Regions from separate parts of the Streptomyces sp. M92 genome, predicted to be linked through region 1. Evidence: riboswitches for the same ligand, from Rfam matches in the RefSeq annotation. Region 1 holds a riboswitch; each other region holds the start of a gene.

Region 1 (7,474 bases):
CGCGATACTCACCCCCGGCAGTGAAACCATCGCCTCCACGATCATGTGGTTGCTGCAGGCACTTGCCGACCACCCGGAACATGCCGACCGCATACGCGACGAAGTCGAGGCGGTCACCGGCGGGCGTCCCGTGGCATTCGAGGACGTCCGCAAGCTCACGCACACCGGCAATGTCATCATCGAGGCCATGCGTTTGCGGCCCGCCGTATGGGTATTGACGCGCCGCGCGGTCGTCGAGAGTGAACTCGGTGGGTATCGCATTCCGGCCGGGGCGGACATCATCTACAGTCCGTACGCAATCCAGCGCGACCCGAAGTCGTACGCCGACAACCTGGAGTTCGACCCGGACCGGTGGCTGCCGGAACGCGCGGGGAACGTCCCGAAATACGCCATGAAGCCGTTCAGCGCGGGCAAGCGCAAGTGCCCCAGTGACCACTTCTCCATGGCGCAGCTGACCCTGATCACGGCGGCGCTCGCCACCAAGTACCGCTTCGAGCAGGTAGCCGGCTCGAACGACGCGGTCCGCGTCGGCATCACGCTCCGGCCGCACGACCTGCTGGTCAGGCCCGTGGCACGGTGACGCGGCACGGCGGCGACCCTCAGGCCGCTCCGGCCGCCTCCGGTCCCCGGAAGGTGCGCCGGTAGGCGTGCGGGGTGGTTCCCAGGGCCCTGACGAACTGGTGCCTGAGGGCCGCCGCCGTACCGAAGCCGGTGCGCCAGGCGATCGCGTCCATCGTCTCGTCCGTCGCCTCCAGCAGCCGCTGGGCCAGCAGCACGCGCTGGCGCAGTATCCAGCGGTAGGGAGTCGTACCCGTCTCCTGCTGGAAGCGGCGGGCGAAGGTGCGCGGGGACATGTGCGCCCGCGCCGCGAGCTGGTCGACGGTGACCTCCTCGTCGAGGTGCTGCTCCATCCAGGCCAGCACCTCGCCCACGGTGTCGCAGGAGGAGCGGGGCAGCGGCCGCTCGATGTACTGCGTCTGGCCGCCGTCCCGGTGCGGCGGTACGACCATGCGCCGGGCGATCCGGTTGGCGACCTCCGGCCCCTGCTCCTTGCGCACGATGTGCAGACAGGCGTCGATGCCGGCGGCGGTGCCCGCGCTGGTGATCACCGGGTCCTCGTCCACATAGAGCACGTCGGGCGAGACGGCCACCGTCGGGTACTGCCGGGCCAGCTCGGCCGCGTGGTGCCAGTGCACCGCGCACCGCCGCCCGTCCAGCAGCCCGGCGGCGCCCAGCACGAACACCCCGGAGCACACGCTGAGCACCCGCGCGCCCCGGTCCACCGCCCGCCGCAGGGCGGCCAGCAGCTCGGGCGGGTACTCCCGGCGGGCGTAGTCGCTGCCCGCCGGCACGGCGATCAGGTCGGCCTCCTCCAGCCGGTCCAGCCCGTACGGCGTGGAGACGGTGAGCCCGCCGACGTGCGTGCTCAGCGCCGGGCCCTCGGCCGACACCACCGCGAAGTCGTACCCGGGCAGGCCCTCGTCGCTCCGGTCGATGCCGAAGACCTCGCAGACGACGCCGAGTTCGAAGGGGTGCACGCCGTCCAGCAGCACGGCGGCCACGTTCTGCAGCATGCCGCCAGTGTGCCTCGGAAGTGGCAGGAAATCGAGGCCCTACGGCAGTCCTGCCACTCCCGGTAAGGAGTATCCGGCGCGACAGTGGTGTCATGACCGGAAACCAGATCGAAGCCCTGATCGGAATGCTCGTGACCTTCGGACTCCTGGTCCTCATGGTCCTCCCCTCGGTGATCGGAATCGTGCGCGACAGGCGCATCGACCGTCAGCTCAGGGAGGCCCAGGAGGGCAAGGGGGCGGGGAAGGAGACTCAGAAGTCCTCGTCCAGGTCGACGGTGCCCTCCACCGCCACCTGGTACGCCGAGGGACGCCGCTCGAAGAAGTTGGTCAGCTCCTGAACACCCTGCAGCTCCATGAAGGAGAAGGGGTTCTCGGAGCCGTACACCGGGGCGAAGCCGAGCCGCTCCAGACGCTGGTCGGCCACGCACTCCAGGTACTGCCGCATCGAGTCGGTGTTCATCCCCGGGAGGCCGTCACCGCACAGGTCGCGCGCGAACTGCAGCTCGGCCTCGACGGCCTCCCGCAGCATGTCGGTGACCTCCTGCTGGAGCCGGTCGTCGAACAGCTCCGGCTCCTCCTTGCGGACGGTGTCGACCACGTCGAACGCGAAGGACATGTGCATCGTCTCGTCCCGGAACACCCAGTTGGTGCCGGTGGCCAGGCCGTGCAGCAGGCCCCGGCTGCGGAACCAGTAGACGTAGGCGAAGGCGCCGTAGAAGAACAGGCCCTCGATGCAGGCCGCGAAGCAGATGAGGTTGAGCAGGAACCGGCGGCGGTCGGCCTGGGTCTCCAGACGGTCGATCGACTCGACCGAGTCCATCCACTTGAAGCAGAACTCGGCCTTCTCGCGGATCGAGGGGATGTTCTCCACGGCCGCGAAGGCGGCGGCCCGGTCGTCCGGGTCGGGCAGGTAGGTGTCCAGCAGCGTCAGGTAGAACTGGACGTGCACGGCCTCCTCGAAGAGCTGCCGGGACAGGTACAGCCGCGCCTCGGGGGAGTTGATGTGCTTGTAGAGCGTCAGCACCAGGTTGTTCGCCACGATCGAGTCACCGGTGGCGAAGAAGGCCACCAGCCGGCCGATCAGGTGCTGCTCCTCGGGGCTCAGCTTCGCGAGGTCGGCGACGTCCGAGTGGAGGTCGACCTCCTCCACGTGCCAGGTGTTCTTGATGGCGTCCCGGTAGCGCTCGTAGAAGTCCGGGTAGCGCATGGGGCGCAGGGTCAGCTCGAAGCCCGGGTCGAGCAGGTTCTTCGTGGTCGGGATCTCGGTGGTCATTACTGGCAGGCCTCGCAGGACTCGGGGTTTTCCAGGGAGCAGGCGACCGCTTCGGGGTCGGGGGTCTGCTGGGCGGGCACGGTGGCCCGGGCGGCGGCGCGGGCGATGCGGGTCGCCGGGCGCGAGCGCAGGTAGTACGTGGTCTTCAGACCCTGCTTCCAGGCGTACGCGTACATCGAGGAGAGCTTCCCGATGGTCGGCGTCTCCAGGAACAGGTTCAGCGACTGGGCCTGGTCGAGGTACGGGGTGCGGGCGGCGGCCATGTCGATCAGGCCGCGCTGCGGGATCTCCCAGGCGGTGCGGTACAGCGCGCGGACGCCCTCGGGGATCCAGGTGAAGCCCTGCACCGAGCCGTTCGCCTCGCGCAGCGCCTCGCGGGTGCGGGCGTCCCACACGCCGAGCCGCTTGAGGTCGTCCACCAGGTAGGAGTTGACCTGGAGGAACTCGCCGGACAGCGTTTCGCGCTTGAACAGGTTGGACACCTGCGGCTCGATGCACTCGTAGGCGCCCACGATGGAGGCGATGGTCGCGGTCGGGGCGATCGCCAGGAGCAGGGAGTTGCGCAGTCCGGTGGTGGCCATGCGCTCGCGCAGCGCCGCCCAGCGCTCGGGCCAGGCGTGTTCGACGCCGTAGTGGTCGGGGTGCAGCACGCCCCGGGCGGTGCGGGTCTTCTCCCAGGCCGGCAGCGGGCCGTTGCGTTCCGCGAGGTCGGCGGAGGTCTCGTAGGCGGCGAGCATGATCCGCTCGGCGATGCGGGTGGAGAGCGACTTGGCCTCGGGGGAGTCGAAGGGCAGCCGGAGCCGGAAGAAGACGTCCTGGAGGCCCATGGCGCCGAGGCCGACCGGACGCCAGCGGGCGTTGGAGCGGCCCGCCTGCTCGGTCGGGTAGAAGTTGATGTCGACGACCCGGTCCAGGAAGGTGACGGCGGTGCGGACGGTGGCGTCCAGCCGCTCCCAGTCGATGTCGCCTGCCGTCCGGTCGACGAACGCGCCGAGGTTGACCGACCCCAGGTTGCAGACCGCCGTCTCGCCGTCGTCCGTGACCTCCAGGATCTCCGTGCAGAGGTTGGAGGAGTGGACGACGTGGCCCGGCTCGGCGGTCTGGTTGGCGGTGCGGTTGGCGGTGTCCTTGAAGGTCATCCAGCCGTTGCCGGTCTGCGCGAGGGTGCGCATCATGCGGCCGTACAGCTCACGGGCGGGCAGCGTCCTGCGGGCGAGCCCGGCCGCCTCCGCCTCGCGGTACGCGGCGTCGAACTCCTCGCCCCACAGGTCGACCAGCTCGGGCACGTCGGCGGGCGAGAACAGCGACCAGGGTCCGTCGGCGTCCACCCGGCGCATGAACTCGTCCGGTACCCAGTGCGCGAGGTTCAGGTTGTGCGTGCGGCGGGCGTCCTCGCCGGTGTTGTCCCGCAGCTCCAGGAACTCCTCGACGTCCGCGTGCCAGGTCTCCAGGTAGACCGCGGCCGCGCCCTTGCGCCGGCCGCCCTGGTTCACGGCGGCGACCGAGGCGTCCAGCGTCTTCAGGAACGGGACGATGCCGTTGGAGTGGCCGTTGGTGCCGCGGATCAGGGAGCCGCGGGAGCGGATGCGGGAGTAGGCGATGCCGATGCCGCCGGCGTGCTTGGAGAGGTTGGCGACCTGGTGGTAGCGGTCGTAGATGGAGTCCAGCTCGTCCTTGGGGGAGTCCAGGAGGTAGCAGGACGACATCTGGGCGTGCCGGGTGCCGGAGTTGAAGAGGGTGGGGGAGGAGGGCAGGTAGTCGAGGCGGCTCATCAGGCCGTAGAGCGCGGCCACCTCGTCCACGGAGCGGGCGGTGTCGTCCTCGGCGAGTCCGGCGGCGACGCGGAGCATGAAGTGCTGGGGGGTCTCGACGACCTTGCGGGTGATCGGGTGCCGGAGCAGGTAGCGGCTGTACACGGTGCGCAGACCGAAGTAGCCGAAGCGGTCGTCGGCGGCCGGGTCGACCAGCCCGTCCAGGCGTTCCCCGTGCAGTCGTACGAACGCGGCGGTGCGGTCGGCGATCAGGCCCTCGCGGTGGCCGGTGGCGACCGAGCCGCTGAAGGAGGTGACGCCCTGCGAGGCGGCCTCGGCACGGATGCCGATGGTCAGCAGACGGGCGGCGAGCCGCGAGTAGACCGGGTCCTCGGAGATGAGTCCGGCCGCCGCCTCGGTGGCGAGCTCGCGCAGCTCGGCCTCGTCCGCGCGGGCCGAGCGGCCGCGCAGCGCGGCGGCGGCGACCCGGCCGGGGTCGGCGTCGGGGAGGTCGGCGGTCAGGTCCGTCAGGGTCCGCAGCAGCGCGGCACCGGGTCCGTCGGGTTCCCCGGTCGCCGTCACCGGGGACGCTGAAGCCGGATCGGCTGGCGCGATGGTCACGTGGAGCACTCCCTCGCTCGGCACGGGGCCTGGCGGAGGGCAGGGGGCAGCTCACGAGCGCGCACGGCGGTCGCGTCCACCGGCCCACTCCACGAGGCCCGGACGTCATGGCACCCGGGCCAGGGCGGCCGGGCGCACCGTCGGCAGGTCCTCGGACTGGACAAGCGTGGGGATGCGCGCGAAAGCGCACGGACACACGCAAGTACACCGTTGCGGGACAGTTCCGGATTCACACCGGATTCCCCTGCGGCGACAGCGAGCATGAGCATACATCTTGTGCCGACCGGCGCGAGCACCCCCAGATGTTGTGTCCCGGTGTCGTGTCGCGGTACGGGTGCCAGTGCCCCGGTACGACAACGGGCCGCCGGATTCCTCCGGCGGCCCGCATCGGTACGAGGGTCAGTGCGAGGAGCCCGCCGTGGCCGGCGGCAGCTCCACCTGGACGCCCGGGTCGCCCGCGTCCGCCGTGTAGTCGTCCGGCTTCGTCTCGTCGACGCCGTCGGGTGCCTTGACCGCCCGCAGGACGAAGGTGAGGACCACCGTGACCAGAACGTTCAGCACGAAGGCGGTGAGGCCGATGTAGCCGATCTCGCCGATGCCGGGGATCTCGTCGGACGAGCCGCCGAAGTGCTTCTGCGTCGGCGAGGCGACGCCGTACGCGGCGACCGTGCCGTAGACCATGCCGACCGCCCAGCCGCCGAGCAGCGCCCAGCGGTGGAACCAGCGGGTGAACAGACCGCCCACCAGGGCCGGGAAGGTCTGCAGGATCCAGATGCCGCCCAGCAGCTGGAAGTTGATCGCGACCGTCTTGTCCATGCCCAGGACGAAGACCAGCGCACCCACCTTCACCAGCAGGGACGTCAGCTTGGAGACCTTCGTCTCCTGGGCCGGGGTGGCGTCCGGCTTGATGAAGTCCTTGTAGATGTTGCGGGTGAAGAGGTTCGCGGCCGCGATCGACATGATCGCCGCCGGGACCAGCGCGCCGATGCCGATCGCCGCGAAGGCCACGCCCGCGAACCAGTCCGGGAACATGTTCTCGAACAGCTGCGGGATCGCCAGCTGCCCGTTCTCCACCGTCACCCCGGCCGCGATCGCCATGAAGCCGAGCAGCGCCAGCAGGCCCAGCATCAGCGAGTACAGCGGCAGGATGGTGGTGTTGCGGCGGATCACCTCACGGCTGCGCGAGGACAGCGTCGCGGTGATCGAGTGCGGATACATGAAGAGCGCGAGCGCCGAGCCGAGCGCCAGGGTGGCGTACGTCCACTGGCCGCCGTGGTCCGGTACCAGACCGCCCTTGCCGGCCTCGGTGAACTTGTCGTTCGCCGAGGCGAAGATGTCGTCGAAGCCGCCGAGCTTGATCGGGATGTAGATGATCGCCACCGCGATCACGATGTAGATCAGCGTGTCCTTGACGAACGCGATCAGCGCGGGCGCCCGCAGTCCCGACGAGTAGGTGTACGCCGCCAGCACACCGAAGGCGATCAGCAGCGGCAGGTCCTTGACGAACCAGTTGGTGTCCTCGCCGCCGCCGACGCCCATCACGTCCAGCACGGCCTGGATGCCGACCAGTTGCAGCGCGATGTACGGCATCGTGGCGAGGATGCCGGTGACGGCGACCGCCAACGACAGTCCCTTCGAGCCGAACCGGCCGCGCACGAAGTCCGAGGTCGTCACGTACCCGTGCTTGTGGGAGACCGACCACAGGCGGGGCAGGAAGGTGAAGATCAGCGGGTAGACCAGGATCGTGTACGGCACCGCGAAGAAGCCGGCCGCGCCCGCCGCGTAGATCGCCGCCGGGACGGCCACGAAGGTGTACGCCGTGTACAGGTCGCCGCCGAGGAGGAACCAGGTGACCCAGGTGCCGAAGGAGCGGCCGCCGAGACCCCACTCGTCGAGGCTGTGCTCGTTCTCGGCCTTGCGCCAGCGGGCCGCCATGAAGCCCATGGCGGTGACGAGTACGAAGAAGAAGATGAAGACGGCGAGCGCGACGCCGTTCACGCCGTCGTTCACCGGGAACCGCCTTCCCGGCGGGCGCGCTGGTCACGCTGCCACAGCTTGTAGGCGACCATCGTCAGCGCGGTGGAGATGATCACCCACGCCATCTGGTACCAGTAGAAGAAGGGGATGCCGATGAAGGCCGGGTCGGACTTGGCGTACGAACCGACCCAGAGCATGGCGACGAACGGTGCGAGAAGGCAGAGGCCGATGACGACGCGCACCGGCGTCACCACCGGTTCTCTGTTCTGTGGTGGGGC
Region 2 (7,474 bases), 3.0 Mb from region 1:
GGACGGCAGCCCAGCAGCGCCAGGATCTCGGCGATGTCGTCACCCTGGGTGCGCATCGCGGACGTGCCCCAGACCGTGAGGCCCACCGACTTCGGGTACTCGCCGGTGTCGGTCAGGTACCGCTGCACCAGCGAGTCCGCCAGCGACTGCCCGACCTCCCAGCTCAGCCGGGACGGGATCGCCTTCGGGTCTACGGAGTAGAAGTTCCGGCCGGTCGGCAGCACGTTGACCAGGCCGCGCGTCGGCGAACCGGACGGTCCGGCCGGGACGTAACCGCCGTCCAGGGCCCGCAGGATGTGCCCGATCTCGTCCGTGGTCCGGGCCAGGCGCGGCACGACCTCCGTGCAGGCGAACTCCAGCACCGCGACCGCGTCGGGGAGTTCGGCGCCCAGCACCTCGCCCACCAGGCCAGGGGCCGCCGCCGTGTCCCAGGCCCGCAGCTCCATGCCCTCCGCGATCCGCCGGCACAGCTGCTCCAGCAGGTCGATCGCGTCGGCGGCCGACCGCGCCGGGCCGTCCACCAGGTCCGTCAGCTCCACCGGCACCTTCACCGGTGCGCCCGGCTCGGCCAGCAGCTCCTTCTCCACCAGCCCGAAATGCTCGGCGAGGGACGCCCGCAGGCCCGGCAGCGCGTTGGCCTGTCCGCCCCACACCTGGGAGGCGCGCAGCACCGCCAGGACCAGGTTCACGCGCGGCTCGCCGACCGGACCGCCGCCCAGGACGTGCAGACCGTCGCGGATCTGCACGTCCTTGATCTCGCACAGATAGCCGTCGATGTGCATGACGAACTCGTCGAACTCGTCGTCGTCCGGCTGGTCGTCCACATGCAGGTCGTGGTGGAGCTCGGCCGCCTTGACCAGCGTCCAGATCTGCGCCCGGACGGCGGGCGCCTTCACCGGGTCCAGGTCGGAGACGAGCGCGTACTCGTCGAGCAGCTGCTCCAGCTTGGCCAGGTCGCCGTAGGTGTCCGCGCGCGCCATCGGCGGCACCAGGTGGTCGACGACCGTGGCGTGGCCGCGCCGCTTGGCCTGGGTGCCCTCGCCGGGGTCGTTGACGATGAACGGGTAGATCAGCGGCAGGTCGCCGAGGACCGCGTCGGGCGCGCAGCCGGCGCTCAGGCCGAGGCCCTTGCCCGGCAGCCACTCCATCGTGCCGTGCTTGCCCATGTGCACGATCGCGTCGGCGCCGAAGCTGTTCTCCAGCCAGCGGTAGGCGGCCATGTAGTGGTGCGACGGCGGCATGTCCGGGTCGTGGTAGATCGCGATCGGGTTCTCGCCGAAGCCGCGCGGCGGCTGGATCATGACGACGACGTTCCCGAACTGCAGTGAGGCGAGGACGATGTCGTCCCCGTCCACGTACAGCGAGCCCGGCGGCTCGCCCCACGCCTCCCGCATCGCGTCCCGCAGCTCGGGGTCCAGCTTCTCGAACCACGCCCGGTAGTCCGCCAGCGGAACCCGCGCGGGCGCCGCCGCCAGCTGGTCCTCCGTCAGCCACTCCACGTCGTGGCCGCCCGCCTCGATGAGCCGGTGGATCAGTTCGTCGCCCTGGGAGGGGTAGTCGGTGACCCGGTAGCCCGCCTCGCGCAGCGCGTCCAGTACCCGCACGGCCGACGCCGGGGTGTCGAGACCGACCGCGTTGCCGACGCGGGAGTGCTTGGTCGGGTACGCGGTGAAGACCAGCGCGAGCCTCTTGTCCGCGTTCGCCTTGTGCTTGAGAGCCGCGTGCCGTACGGCGATCCCGGCGACCCGCCCGGCCCGCTCGGGGTCGGCGACGTACACGGGCACGTCGTCGGGGCCCTGCTCCTTGAAGGAGAACGGCACGGTGACCAGGCGCCCGTCGAACTCCGGGATGGCGACCTGCATCGCCGCGTCCATGGGGGAGAGGGCGGCGTCCGACTCGTCCCAGGCGGCCCGGGAGGAGGTCAGGCAGAGCCCTTGCAGCACGGGGACGTTCAGGTCGGCCAGCGCCCCGATGTCCCAGGCCTCCTCGTCGCCGCCCGCCGACGCCTGCGAGGCGTGCGTGCCGCCGGCCGCGAGGACCGTGGCGACCAGGGCGTCGGCCCGGCCCAGCAGCTCGTACAGCCCGGCGTCCGCGCCCCGCAGCGAGCCGCAGTACACCGGCAGGGCGTTGGCGCCGCGCGCCTCGATCGCGTCGCACAGGGTGTCGACGAAGGCGGTGTTGCCGCTGAGCTGGTGGGCGCGGTAGAAGAGCACGCCGACCGTCGGGCGGCCCTCGACGACGCCCCGGGTGCCGTGGACGCCGTACTCCGGCATCTTCTCCGGCTCCTCGAAGCCCTCGCCGGTCAGCAGCACCGTGTCGGACAGGAACCGGGCGAGCTGGGTGAGGTTGGCGGGCCCGCCCTCGACCAGGTAGCGCAGCGCCTCCGCCACCACGCCGGCCGGCACCGAGGACTCGGCCATCAGCTCGGCGTCCGGGACGCTCTCGCCGCCCAGCAGGACGGTCGGGACACCGGCGGCCTTCAGCGCCGCGAGCCCGTCCTCCCAGGCGCGCTTGCCGCCCAGCAGGCGCACGACGGCGACGTCCGCGCCCTCGACGAGGGACGGCAGCTCCTCCGTCACGTCGACCCGGGTCGGGTTGCCGATCCGGTAGGCGGCGTCCGACGCGCGGGCCGCCAGCAGGTCCGTGTCGGCGGTCGACAACAACAGCACTGTGCTCATGCGGGCGCTCCCGGTGGAATGAAGGGCAGTCCTTGTGGCGCGCCGGACTCGATGAGCCGCCACAGCGCGTCCGTGTCCGCGTGGTGTTCGATCAGGTCGCCGAGCCGGTCGAGCTGCTCCTCACGCAGCGCGGCGAACGAGGTGTCGGGGGCCGGCACGAAGCGGCGGCCCGCGGCGGCGGCCACCTCGCGCAGGAACGCCCGCCGGAAGCCGTCCGACTCCAGCGAGCCGTGCCAGTGCGTGCCCCAGGTCTGGCCGACCCGGCAGCCGTCCAGGAAGGGTTCCCCGCCGGTCACTTCGGCGACCCCGTGATGGATCTCGTACCCCTCGACGTGCTCGCCGAGGGCCTTACCGACCGGCCGGGTGAGGGTCTTCTCGCGGGCGAACCGCACCCGTACGGGCAGCAGTCCGAGCCCGGCCACGTTCCCGGCACGCGACTCGACCTCGTCCTCGATGTGCTCGCCGAGCAGCTGGAAGCCGCCGCAGATGCCGAGGACGGGCCGCCGCGCGGCCACCCTGCGCGCGACGGCGTCCGCGAGCCCCCGCTCCCGCAGCCACTCCAGGGCCCGGACCGTCCCGCGCGTCCCCGGCACGATGACGAGATCCGCGTCGGCCAGCTCCTCCGGCCGGTCCACGAACCGCACCACGACACCGGGCTCGGCGGCCAGCGCGTCCACGTCCGTGAAGTTGGACATGAGCGGGACCGCGCAGACGGCGACCCGCAGCACGTCCTCGCCGACCGGCGGTGCGACGACCGACTCCCGCACCGTCCCGCGCAGGGAGACGCGGAGCCCGTCCTCCTCGTCGATGCCGAGCCCGTGCCGGAAGGGCAGGACGCCGTACGTGTGCCGCCCGGTGAGCCCGTGCAGCATCTCCAGCCCCGGCTCCAGCAGCGAGACGTCGCCCCGGAACTTGTTGACGAGGAACCCGGCGACCAGCGCCTGGTCCGCGGGCGCCAGCAGCGCCACCGTCCCGAAGAACGAGGCGAAGACCCCGCCCCGGTCGATGTCGCCCACCACCAGCACGGGCAGCCCGGCACCCCGGGCGATCCCCATGTTCACGATGTCGGTCCGGCGCAGGTTGATCTCGGCCGGACTGCCCGCCCCCTCGCAGATCACCGCGTCATACGTGCCCCGCAGCTCGGCCAGACAGTCCAGCACGGTGCCCAGCAGCTGCTGCTGCCGTCCGCCGTGGTAGCCGCGGGCGCTCATCTCGCCGACCGGCTTGCCGAGCAGCACGACCTGGCTGCTGCGCTCACCGCCCGGTTTCAGCAGCACCGGGTTCATCTGCGCGGCCGGCTCCACCCGGCAGGCCTGGGCCTGCATGGCCTGCGCCCGCCCGATCTCGGCGCCCTCGCGGGTCACGAACGAGTTGAGGGACATGTTCTGCGCCTTGAAGGGCGCGACCTTCACGCCCTGGCGCACCAGCCAGCGGCAGATCCCGGCGGTGACGACGCTCTTGCCCGCGTCGGAGGTGGTGCCGGCGACGAGGAGGCCACCGTTCATGACGTACGTCCCTTCTTGACGACCCCGCGGACGAGCAGCCGCGCGCCCGCGCACGCGCCGAGCGCCAGCCAGCCCACGCGCCGGGAGAGCCGCACGGCCCGCTCGATGTCGCCGGAACCGGCCCGTACGGGGCGTCCCGCCGCCCCGTTCAGGACGGGCCGGTGCTCGACCCGCCCGCCGTAGGAGAGCGTCCCGCCGAGCCGCACGCCCAGGGCGCCCGCGAACGAGGCCTCCACGGGGCCGGCGTTGGGACTCGGGTGCTGCGCGGCGTCGGCGCGCCAGGCCCGTACGGCACCCCGGGGATCGCCGCCGGCGGCGGTGGCCAGGGCGGCGGTGAGGCGGGCGCCCGGCCAGCCCGCGAGGTCGTCGAGCCGGGCCGAGGCCCAGCCGTAGCGGCGGTACCTGGGCGACTTGTGGCCGACCATCGCGTCCAGGGTGTTCACGGCCCGGAAGCCGACCAGTCCGGGCACCCCGCCCAACGCGCCCCACACCAGGGCGCCCACCACCGCGTCCGAGGTGTTCTCCGCGACGGACTCCACGACCGCCCGGGCGATCCCGTCGGCGTCCAGGGCCTGCGGGTCCCGGCCGCACAGGTGCGGCAGCCGCGCGCGGGCCGCCTCGACGTCACCGGCCTCCAGGGCGCGGCCCACCGCGCTCGCCTCGCGGGCGAGCGAGGTGCCGCCGACGACCGCCCAGGTGGCGGCGGCGGTCAGCGCGACGGAGGCGGCGGGGGAGTGGCGTACGGCGCGGCCGGCGGCCAGCCCGAGGGCGGCGGCGCCACCGGCGCACACGGCGGTGTGCAGCACGCCCCAGCCTCGGTGGTCACGCCACAGCAGCCGTTCCACGGCACCGGCGGCACGGCCGAACGCGGCGACCGGGTGTCCGCGGCGCGGGTCGCCGAGGAGGTGGTCACCGAGGAGGCCGGCGGCGGCGCCGTACGCGAAGACGCGTTCGGCGCGCACGGCTCAACCGGCCGTGGGGACGGGAAGGCGGAGAGTCTCGCTGGTGAGCCTGGAACGGCAGCCGCGCATGGCGATAGGTCCTCACTCAGGGTGTCCGCGCCCTGGTTAGAAGAGAACGGCGGTGGGAGTTCCTGGCTCCCGGGGATCGCTCCCCGGTCACAGTGGCGGGACCGCGCCGGATTCGCACCGGGCTTCCTCTCCAGCCGCCGCATTGGCTCCGGCAGTCCACCACGCCCCGCGAACACCCGTCAACTTGCCGTTGACCTGCGAGGCCAGGTGTGCTGAGGCCCACACCGTCGATAGTTGGCCATGCCCGCGACATCGGCGCTTTCTGGGCTCTTCCCCGGCGGGCGGGCTGGGAAGACTGGAGGGGATGGCAGCGCGTGTACGCGGGCGGGTGGCAGCGGCAGGGCGGCGGGTGAGGGGGCCGGGGCCGCGTGACGGCCGGTGGGCCGAAGGAGGTGGGTGCGATCGAAAGCGAACTGTCAGAGCACGCGTGGGTCACGAGCAGTTACACGGACGGGGGTGAGGCATGTGTCGAACTGGCCATGGGGAGCGGCCGTGTACTGATACGTGACTCGAAGCAACGTCGACACGCTGTGCTCGCCTTTCGTCACGCCTCGTGGTGTGGTTTTCTGGCGGGGCTTGTGGACCCGGATTCGCGCGGCGCCTGACCGCCGCGCGGGGGGACGGGAGGTACACGCATGGCAGACCGAATCAAGGGGACCGCTTCCGCGCGTGCGGGTTGGCCCGGCACGCGTGGGCACCGGATGACCGGGGCGGTGCCGCTGGCGCTCTTCTGCTCGGTGGCGGGGGTCCTCGCCGTCGGGCTCGGCGCGCTGGCGGCGTTCCTGGCGCCGAGCGGTGCGGCGCGCGGCACGGTGTGGCTGGTGGTGACCGCCGCGGTGGCCGTGGGCGCGGGGCTGTGGTGGGGGCTCACTCCCGTCACGGACCGCCTCCGCGTTCTGAACCGCGCTCTGACGGCCGTGGAGCCTCGGCGGCGCCACCACTGACGGGCTGGGCGGGCGCCGACGCGGCTCGGCCGCGCAGCGCCCTGCCGAGTCCGGCGCCCAGGGCGGTGAGGAGGGCCGCGCCGAAGGCGCCGATGGCGGCGGTGGTGAGGGGGGACGCGGGGCCGTGCGGCAGACTGGGCGCGACTCGTGTGGCGAGAGCCATGCTGAACAGCAGGATGCTCCCGCACGCCGTGCCCAGCAGAAGCCGGGTGGAGACCAGCCGGATCTCCCCGGCCACCCGGGCGTTCTCCACGTCGATGAGCGCCTCGGCCCATTCGGGTCGCTGCATGGCGTACGCCTTGAGCATGCAGTCGTCGAGCGGGGGAGGGCCCTGTTCCGCGTCACCGGATCCCCCCGGCGGGTCGGCGGTGGGACCGGTGCCGGCCGGCGCGCGCCACCGCTGCCACCACGCTCGTACTCCGAAGACCGTCATGGGGCCTCCCCCGTCTCGTGCCGGGCCGTCCCAGCCCGGATTCAGCTGTCGGCCAGGCTCTCCCTGACCTCGTCGAGCAACTCGATCACCCGAGCGCCGTCATATGCCTTGTCGCTGATGTCCTCGAAGGATTCCTGGTGGCGGGCGGTGAGTCCGAGGTCGTCACGGCTGGACAGGCCGCCGCCCGGGCCTTCGAGGTACAGCAGGTCGTCGTCGTCCTTGAACTCGAGCAGGATGAAGGACGTGGAGACACTGAAGTGGGCGCCGACGGAGAAGGGCAGCACCCGGATGGTGAGCCTCGGGTGTTCCATCAGCGACTTGAGGTGGTCCAGCTGCCGCCGCATCACCGCCGGGCCCCCGATCTGACGCCGCAGGGCCGCCTCGTCGAGGACGATGTCGATCTCCGGGCCGTCGTCGCTGTCGAAGAACCGCTCCTGGCGGGTGATGCGCAGCTCCACCTGCGGGCGCACCCGTGCTTCTTCCGTCAGCGTGGACATCAGCGCCGTGGCGTAGTCCTCCGTCTGCACCAGACCGGGCAGCACCACCGGGTTGTACATGCGGATCGTGTCCGCGGAACCCTCGTAGCCCAGGTAGAGGGCGTACGCGGGCGTCACGACCTCGCTGTACTGCACCCACCACGACACTCCCTTCGAGCCGCGGGCGGCCTCCTCCAGCTCCTCGACCCGAGCGGGGTCCGTGACCCCGTACAGCTGGAGCAGGGCCCTGAGGTCGGTGACGCTGAGGCTGACCGTGCCCTTCTCGATCCGGATCAGTTTGGAGAGTGACCATTCCAGCTGCTGCACGGCATCCCGTTGGGTCAGTCCGGCCTGATCGCGGGCTTTGCGCAGCTCGATTCGCAGCCTTCGTCGGTTGAGGCTCGGAT
Region 3 (7,474 bases), 790 kb from region 1:
CCGCCGGCACCCTGATCGTCCTCGCGGTGCTGCCCGGCCGCCGCGCCCGGCAGCGCCCCGGGGAGAGGCCGGCCGAGACACCGGACGCGGCCTTCTGCGACGCGTCACACTGACCCCGGGCAGCTCGCGTCACTCGGTCAGCGCCGCCAGCTCCTCCGCGGTACGGGGACCCGTCGCCGAGTCCGCCAGCAGCCCCCGCGCGCGCAGCACGCGAGCCGCCGCGACGCCCCACGGCAGGCGCAGCCCGGCCTGCCGCAGCAGTTCCGTGCGGGCCAGCGTCGCGGCCGTCGGGCCGGTGTGCACACCGGCGGGCGTGAGCAGCGCGGCGTCGTCCGACCAGCGCAGGGCGAGGTCGACGTCGTGGGTGGCCATCACCACCGTCGTGCCGCCCGCGCGGAGCCGGTCCAGGGTGGCGAGCAGCCGCTCCTGCCCGTCCGGATCGAGCCCGGCGGTCGGCTCGTCGAGGATCAGCACCCGCGGCCGCATCGCCACGGCTCCGGCGATCGCGGCCCGCTTGCGCTGCCCGTACGACAGCAGATGGGTGGGCCGGTCGGCCAGCCGGGCGATGTCCAGGGCGGCGAGCGCCTCCCCGACCCGGGAGCGGACATCAGCGTCGGACAGTCCGAGATTCAGCGGTCCGAAGGACACGTCCTGCGCGACGGACGCCGCGAAGAGCTGGTCGTCCGGGTCCTGCACCACCAGCTGCACGGTGGTCCGCAGCCGGGTGAGCCCCCGGCGGTCGTACGCCACCGGCTCCCCGTCGAGCGTCAACCGCCCGGCGCGCGGCCTCAGTCCGCCGCTGAGCAGCCGCATCAACGTGGTCTTGCCGCTGCCGTTGCGGCCCAGCAGCGCGAGCGCGCGCCCCTCGCGCACCGCGAAGTCCAGGCCGGTCAGCACGTCCGGCCCCTCCTCGTAGGCGAAGGACACGCCCCGCAGGGCCACCAGGGCCGCCTCCGGCTCGTTCACGACAGGGGTCCTTCCAGTACGAGGGTGAGGGCGGCCAGCGCCGCCAGCAGCGCCACGCTCGCCGCGGTGAACGGCACCGAGACGCGGGCCTCGGGCACCAGGACCCGCAGGGTGCCGTCGTAGCCGCGCCCGGCGAGCCCGCTCTGCAGCCGCGCCGCCCGGTCGAAGGACCGCACGAACGCCGTGGCGCCGAGCCCGCCGAGCGAACGCCAGGCCGCGGCCCGGGTGGTGTGCCCCAGCCGCGCCGCCTGCGCCTGCCGCACCCGGCGCACGGAGTCCAGCAGCAGGAAACTCATGCGGTACGTCACCAGCGCCACATCCACCACCGGCGCCGGCACCCCGGCCCGCACCAGCCGGGGCAGCAGGTCGGACATCGGCGTGGTGAACGCGAACAGCAGCACCCCGAGCGAGGCCGCCGAGGTGCGCAGCAGCAGCTCGCCGGCGCGCACCGGCCCGCCGTCCGCCGCCGTCAGGAACCCGTCCGGACCGCCGATCTGAACGAGCAGCGGCAGCGCCCCCGTCACGCAGAAGCCCAGCGGCACCCGGTACGCCCGCCACAGCCCGCGCCCGGGCACCCCCGCCGGCCCCAGCAGCACGGCGAGCGCCGTGACCACCACCAGCGCCGCACCCGGCCAGGGCGGCAGCGTGACCGCCAGCACGGTCAGCCCGAGCCCCAGCACGGCCTTGTCCACGGGATGACGGCGACGCCAGCGACTGCTGTGCGCCGCCGCGTCGATCGGCAGCACTCAGTCCCCCTCGGGAGCGTCCCGCACAGCCGCCGCGGTCGCCCGCTCCGCGCCCTGCCGCCGCCCCCGGCGCAGCCCGAAGTAGTACGCCAGCACGCCCGCGCCGATCGCGGCCTGCAGGGCGAACAGGGCCGACTCGACCTCCCCCGAGGGCGGTTCGTACAGCGGCGAGAACCACGGCTCGTACTCCGGCTCGATCTCGGTGATCGCCGTCTCCGCCTCCGCGTCGGCCCCGGCGAACGGCTCCTCCTTGTGGTCGCCGAGTCCCAGCGCCAGCGGCAGCACCGCGAGTGCCGCCACGGCGAGCAGCAGCAGGGCGTTGATCCTGGCGTTCCGGCTCATCGGGCCACCGCCTGTCCCTCGGTCTCCTCGGACCCCGCGGTCCCCGGCTTCGTCGGCAGCACGCCCAGCCGGGTCAGTTCCCCCTTGCTGGACTGCACCAGCAGCCGCATCACGAGCACCGTGAGCAGGCCCTCGCTCACCGCGAGCGGGATCTGCGTGACGGCGAAGACGGACCCGAACTTGCCGAGCGAGCCCAGGAATCCACTGCCCGGGTCGGGGAAGGCCAGCGCCAGCTGCACGCTCGTGACGCAGTACGTGGACAGGTCGGCGACGAACGCCCCGCAGAAGACGGTGACCATCAGCGGCACGTCGCAGCGGCGCAGCAGCCGGTAGACGCCGTACCCGGCCCAGGGGCCGACGACCGCCATGGAGAAGACGTTGGCGCCGAGCGTGGTCAGCCCGCCGTGCGCGAGCAGCAGCGCCTGGAAGAGCAGGGTGATGGTGCCCAGCACCGCCATGACCGGCGGCCGGAAGAGGATCGCGCCCAGACCGGTGCCGGTCGGATGGGAGCAACTCCCGGTGACGGACGGCAGTTTCAGGGCCGACAGGACGAACGTGAAGGCCCCGGAGGCGCCGAGGAGCAAGGTGCTCTCCGGGTGTTCCCTGACCTCACGGGTGAGTGACCGTACTCCGTGGACGACGAACGGCGCGGACGCGACACCCCAGGCGATCGCGTGCGCCGGAGGCAGAAAGCCCTCGGCTATGTGCATGACTCGGCAGACCCTCTCCAGCACCTCGTGGATGGACGACGCGCCTTGGCCGGTCTCCTGGCTTACGGGTACCACCGCCCGTGCTCCGCCTTCCCGGATCGCAAGCGATCCAGTGGCTGCCCGCGAGGGCCGGAGCCGGACTTCCCGATTCACAGTGGCGAGGGCCGCACCGGCATCACACCGGATTTCCCGTTCACCAAGGCGTGACGACGGTAGTGCTCCCACGAGGGTGGTGACAAGCGGGCCTCCCGCCCGGCGGGCGCGCGCACCCCTCAGCCGTCCTGCGAGCCGGACCGGCCCCGGCCCGTGCGCCGCAGCACCGTGTCGCGCATCCGCTGCGTCAGCGCGGTCGCGGCGGCGGTCAGGAACACGAAGCTGTACGCGATCTGCAGGACCGTCACGATCCGCGCCGACTGGCCCCGCGGGGTGATGTCGCCGTACCCGACGGTCGCCAGGGTGACGACGGTGAAGTACAGGGCGTCGACCCGGGTGTGCAGCCCGGTGAACTCGCCGGGCTGCTTGGCGAGGGCGTAGTAGGTGGCCGAGAAGACGTGCACGGACAGGACGATCAGCAGGGAGAGGACCATGCCGGGCCGGGAGTCCGGCCGGTCGACCAGTACGTGCCGGATCTGCCGGAGCAGCAGCACGGCCACGACCGTCAGGACCAGGGCGAACAGCAGCCAGCTCAGCAGGGGGCGCTGCGGGCCCAGACGGTCGAGGGGGAGGAGGAAGTACGCCGTGACCACGACCGCCGTGGCCCCGGCCCGCACCCCCCAGGGCCGCACCGCCCGCCACCCTGCCGACCGGCCCCTCACCGCCCCGCTCCGGCCGCCGGTCCGCCGTCGGTGTCCGTCCCCGTGCCCGCTCCGGCCGCCGGTCCGCCGTCGGTGTCCGCGCCCGGCTCGGTCCGGCGGGCCACCTGGGCGACGATGAAGGCGACCACCGACCCGGTGACGATCAGCGGCATCTGGTCGTGCGCGTCGCCGCCCATCAGCAGTACCGCCAGCACGGCGCTGGCCAGCGGCAGCCCCGTCACCGCGGCCGCCGCGGCGGAGATGCCGAGGGCGAGGGCCGGCGTCGTACCGAAGCCGGGCAGGCCGGAGCAGGCCAGGGCCGTCGCCGTGCCCAGCAGCACCGCCGGGAAGATCGGGCCGCCGCGCAGACTGCCCAGCGCGATGCCCCAGGCCAGCCCCTTGCACGCGACCAGCGCCACCAGCGCGCCCACCGACCAGGCGTGCGGGTGCGCGGCGAGCTCGGCGAGCGTGGCCTGCCCGGACAGCGCAGCCTCGGCCGGGGAGCGGCCGGTGATCAGGGCGTACGCGCTGACGCAGACGCCGACCGCCGTGGCGCAGGCGACGGTGCGGACGGCCGTGCGCTCCCGCGTCCAGGAGACCGTGCGCCGGCCCAGCCCGCGGCCCAGCGTGATCAGCACGGCGATCAGCGCCGCCGTGGGGATGCCCCAGAGGAAGTCCCCGGCGTCCGGATTGGCGCCCGGCGGCAGGTCGTGCAGCGTGAGGGCGCCGATCTTCAGACCGGTCCACTGGCCGAAGCCGGTGAAGACCAGGGCGCCCGTCGCGCTGGCCAGCAGACAGGGCAGCAGCAGGGCGACCAGCTGGGCGCCGCCGAGCCCGGCCCCCTCGATCAGCAGCACGGCCGCGGCCACCGGACCGCCGAGAATGGTGGAGATCGCGGCGGTGGAGCCGGCCGTGGCGAGGACCGCGCTCGCCTTCGGGTCCCCGGCCGCGCCCGCCCGCCGCACCGCCAGCAGGGCGAGCCCGCTGCCCACGGCCATCAGCGGCGCCTCCGGTCCCAGCACCACCCCGAGCGGCAGCGTGGCCAGCGCGGCCAGGACGGCGCCGGGCAGCGCACGAGGGCCGACGGGCGCGCCGCCCAGCCCGTTCACCGGCAGATGACCGCCGCCGCCCGGCATCCGGGTCACGATCGGCGCCAGGATCAGCCCCGCCAGCACCAGCGCGGGCAGTGGCCACCACCAGGGCGGGGCGTCGTACCCCACCGCCTCGGGCAGCGCCGTCCACACCCAGTGCTGGAGCTCGTGCTGCAGCCCGACGAAGAAGAAGCAGGCCAGTGCGATGGGCACCCCCAGCAGCACGCACAGCGGCAACAGCCGCAGATAGCCGGGGCTGAGCAGGGTGCGGCGCAGGGACTGCTCGGCCCGGCCCGGCACCGCGTTGGCCGGCGCGGGCTGCGTCGTCACGGGCCCTCCTCCGTCCACCGCGCCCGGTCCCTCCCGAGCGTTCGCATGTGCGGCTCAGTAAACGCGAGGCGCCCCGGGCCCGCACGCGCACGCCGTCCGTCCCGGGGACCGGGCGGCAGGGCGCGGTCGTGCGTCGTATTCACCCGTTCGGCGGGCCCGCATGGCCGGGCGGAGCGGGTGGCCGCAGGCTCGAATGACCTGTCGGCGCCTCGGGGTGCCGACGGGCGCAGGTCCGTACGGGGGACACGCAGAAAGGACTCCGCTCATGAGCCAGCACGCCGCACCTTCTCCCGGCAGGCCGACGCACGGCACCGGCACCCCGCGGTCCGCGGACCGTTCCAGCGGCTGGGTGACCGGCGGCGTCGTCTTCGCGGGCGTACTGCTGCTGCTGAACGGCGCCCTCGCCGTCCTGCAGGGCATCGCGGCCATCGCCGAGGACGACGTGTACGCCCGCGTCGGCAGCTACGTCTACGAACTGAACCTGACGGGCTGGGGCGTCATCCACGTCATCCTGGGCGCACTGGTCCTCGTCACCGGGGTCGGCCTGCTCAAGGACATGGCCTGGGCACGCTTCGCGGGCATCTTCCTCGCCTCGCTCAGCCTGATCGCCCAGTTCCTGTTCCTGCCGTACTCGCCCGTCTGGTCCGTGATCATGATGGCGATCGACGTCTTCGTCATCTGGGCCCTGGCCAGCCGCCAGGACCAGGCCGCCTGAAGGACCGTCGAGAAGGAACCGTCCACCGCCGGTGACCTCCGGAGCCGCCCCCGGCCTCCGGAGGTCACCGCCGTCCGGACGCCGGGGCGCGGCCGTCAGCGGTGCCGCAGGGCCCGGCCCAGGGCCACCGCCGAACCGACGGCCGCCAGCCCCGTGCCCGCCACCGCCAGCGCCTTCGCCCGCCGCCCCGGCGCCGCGGGCCGGGCGCCCGGCGCGGTGCCGTACGCGCTGCCCGGGACGTCGGTGTCCCCGGCGGGCCGGGGCAGCGCCGAGGCCAGCAGCTCCGCCAGGTGCACGCCCTCGTGGCCGCCGCTGTCGAACTCGTGGATCTGCGTGCGGCAGCTGAACCCGTCGGCGAGGACGACCGTCGCCTCGTCCTCCTCCCGCAGCCGCGGCAGCAGCACCCGCTCCGCGCACGCCTCGCTGACGTCCAGGTGGCCCCGCTCGAAACCGAAGTTGCCGGCCAGCCCGCAGCAGCCGGAGTCCAGCCGCTCGGCGTCGACCCCGGCCCGGCGCAGCAGTTCCCGGTCGGCCTCCCAGCCCATGACCGCGTGCTGGTGGCAGTGCACCTGGGCCAGCGCCTTCGCGGACCGCTCGGGCACCCGCGGCGGCTCGTAACCGGGGGAGTGCTCGGTCAGCAGCTCGGACAGCGTGACCGTCTGCTCCGCCAGCCGGCGCACGTCCTGGTCGCCGGGGAACATCTCGCCCGCGTCCGCCCGGAACACCGCCGTGCAGCTCGGCTCCAGCGCCACCACCAGGCCGCCCGCCCGCACGTGCTCGGCGAGGCCGCGCACGGTCCGGGTGAGGACCTTCTGCGCCGTCCCGAGCTGTCCGGTGGAGATCCAGGTCAGCCCGCAGCACAGCGGTTCGGACGGCAGCTCCACCCGCCAGCCGGCGTGCTCCAGCACCCGGACCGCGGCCCGTCCGATGTGCGGGTGGAAATGGTTGGTGAAGGTGTCCGGCCACAGCAGCACCGACCCGCGCCGCCCGTCGCCCTCCGGTTCGTGGCGCTCGAACCACTGCTCGAACGTCTGCTCCGCGAACAGCGGCACCTCCCGGTCCGCCACCCCGGCGGCCAGCACGGCCGCCTTCGACAGCAGCGGGGCGTGGGTGAGCGCGTTGACGACCGGCGCGAGCCGGGTGCGGCCCACCATCCGCGCGAGCGCGGGCAGCCAGCCCATCGACCAGTCCGAGCGGGGCCTGCGCCACGGCCGGCCCTCGTAGTGGTGGGACAGGAACTCCGCCTTGTACGTGGCCATGTCCACGTCCGCCGGACAGTCCTTCTTGCACCCCTTGCAGGCCAGGCACAGATCGAGCGCGTCCTTGACCGCCTCCGACCGCCAGCCGTCCCGCAGGGCGCCGTCCCCGTGCCCGTCGAGCATCTCGAACAGCAGCCGGGCCCGACCCCGCGTCGAGTGCTCCTCCTCGTGGGTCACCTGGTACGACGGGCACATCACCGTGCCGTCGCTGGTGTGCTGCCGGCACTTGCCGACCCCGACGCACCGGTTGGCGGCCTGCGAGAACGACCCCCCGTCGTGCGGGAAGCGGAAACGCAGGTCGCGGGGCTCGTACGGGGCCCAGTCACCGCCCAGGCGCAGGTTCTCGTCCAGCCCGTAGGGTGCGACGACCTTCCCCGGGTTCATCCGGTCCAGCGGGTCGAAGACGGCCTTCAGCCGCCCGAACGCCTCGACCAGCTCGTCCCCGAACATCCGCGGCAGCAGCTCACCCCGGCTCTGCCCGTCGCCGTGCTCCCCGGACAGCGACCCGCCGAACTCCACGA

Evidence for each region. Region 1 has a riboswitch for cobalamin ahead of M6G08_RS14270 (ribonucleoside-diphosphate reductase subunit alpha). Riboswitches for the same ligand answer to the same signal wherever they lie in the genome.
Region 2: linked by a shared signal. The riboswitch ahead of M6G08_RS00305 (cobalamin biosynthesis protein) and the one ahead of M6G08_RS14270 (ribonucleoside-diphosphate reductase subunit alpha) in region 1 are both predicted to bind cobalamin.
Region 3: linked by a shared signal. The riboswitch ahead of M6G08_RS17685 (energy-coupling factor ABC transporter permease) and the one ahead of M6G08_RS14270 (ribonucleoside-diphosphate reductase subunit alpha) in region 1 are both predicted to bind cobalamin.

What each region holds. Positions count from the first base shown of each region.
Region 1 is NZ_CP101137.1:3,102,228-3,109,701, forward strand. It holds gene M6G08_RS14250 (bifunctional albaflavenone monooxygenase/terpene synthase) at 1-580, shown strand, start outside; gene M6G08_RS14255 (GlxA family transcriptional regulator) at 600-1,574, opposite strand; gene M6G08_RS14260 (hypothetical protein) at 1,667-1,912, shown strand; gene M6G08_RS14265 (ribonucleotide-diphosphate reductase subunit beta) at 1,825-2,847, opposite strand; gene M6G08_RS14270 (ribonucleoside-diphosphate reductase subunit alpha) at 2,847-5,219, opposite strand; cobalamin riboswitch at 5,345-5,488, opposite strand; gene mctP (monocarboxylate uptake permease MctP) at 5,619-7,229, opposite strand; gene M6G08_RS14280 (DUF3311 domain-containing protein) at 7,226-7,474, opposite strand, start outside.
Region 2 is NZ_CP101137.1:56,077-63,550, reverse strand. It holds gene cobN (cobaltochelatase subunit CobN) at 1-2,678, opposite strand, end outside; gene M6G08_RS00310 (cobyric acid synthase) at 2,675-4,183, opposite strand; gene M6G08_RS00305 (cobalamin biosynthesis protein) at 4,180-5,145, opposite strand; cobalamin riboswitch at 5,252-5,390, opposite strand; gene M6G08_RS00300 (DUF397 domain-containing protein) at 5,583-5,819, shown strand; gene M6G08_RS00295 (hypothetical protein) at 5,850-6,158, shown strand; gene M6G08_RS00290 (hypothetical protein) at 6,091-6,591, opposite strand; gene M6G08_RS00285 (helix-turn-helix domain-containing protein) at 6,633-7,474, opposite strand, start outside.
Region 3 is NZ_CP101137.1:3,895,705-3,903,178, forward strand. It holds gene M6G08_RS17665 (MFS transporter) at 1-113, shown strand, start outside; gene M6G08_RS17670 (energy-coupling factor ABC transporter ATP-binding protein, CbiO family) at 130-966, opposite strand; gene cbiQ (cobalt ECF transporter T component CbiQ) at 963-1,712, opposite strand; gene M6G08_RS17680 (energy-coupling factor ABC transporter substrate-binding protein) at 1,713-2,054, opposite strand; gene M6G08_RS17685 (energy-coupling factor ABC transporter permease) at 2,051-2,764, opposite strand; cobalamin riboswitch at 2,795-2,980, opposite strand; gene M6G08_RS17690 (potassium channel family protein) at 3,037-3,549, opposite strand; gene M6G08_RS17695 (chloride channel protein) at 3,576-4,979, opposite strand; gene M6G08_RS17700 (DUF7144 family membrane protein) at 5,245-5,694, shown strand; gene M6G08_RS17705 (FAD-binding and (Fe-S)-binding domain-containing protein) at 5,790-7,474, opposite strand, start outside.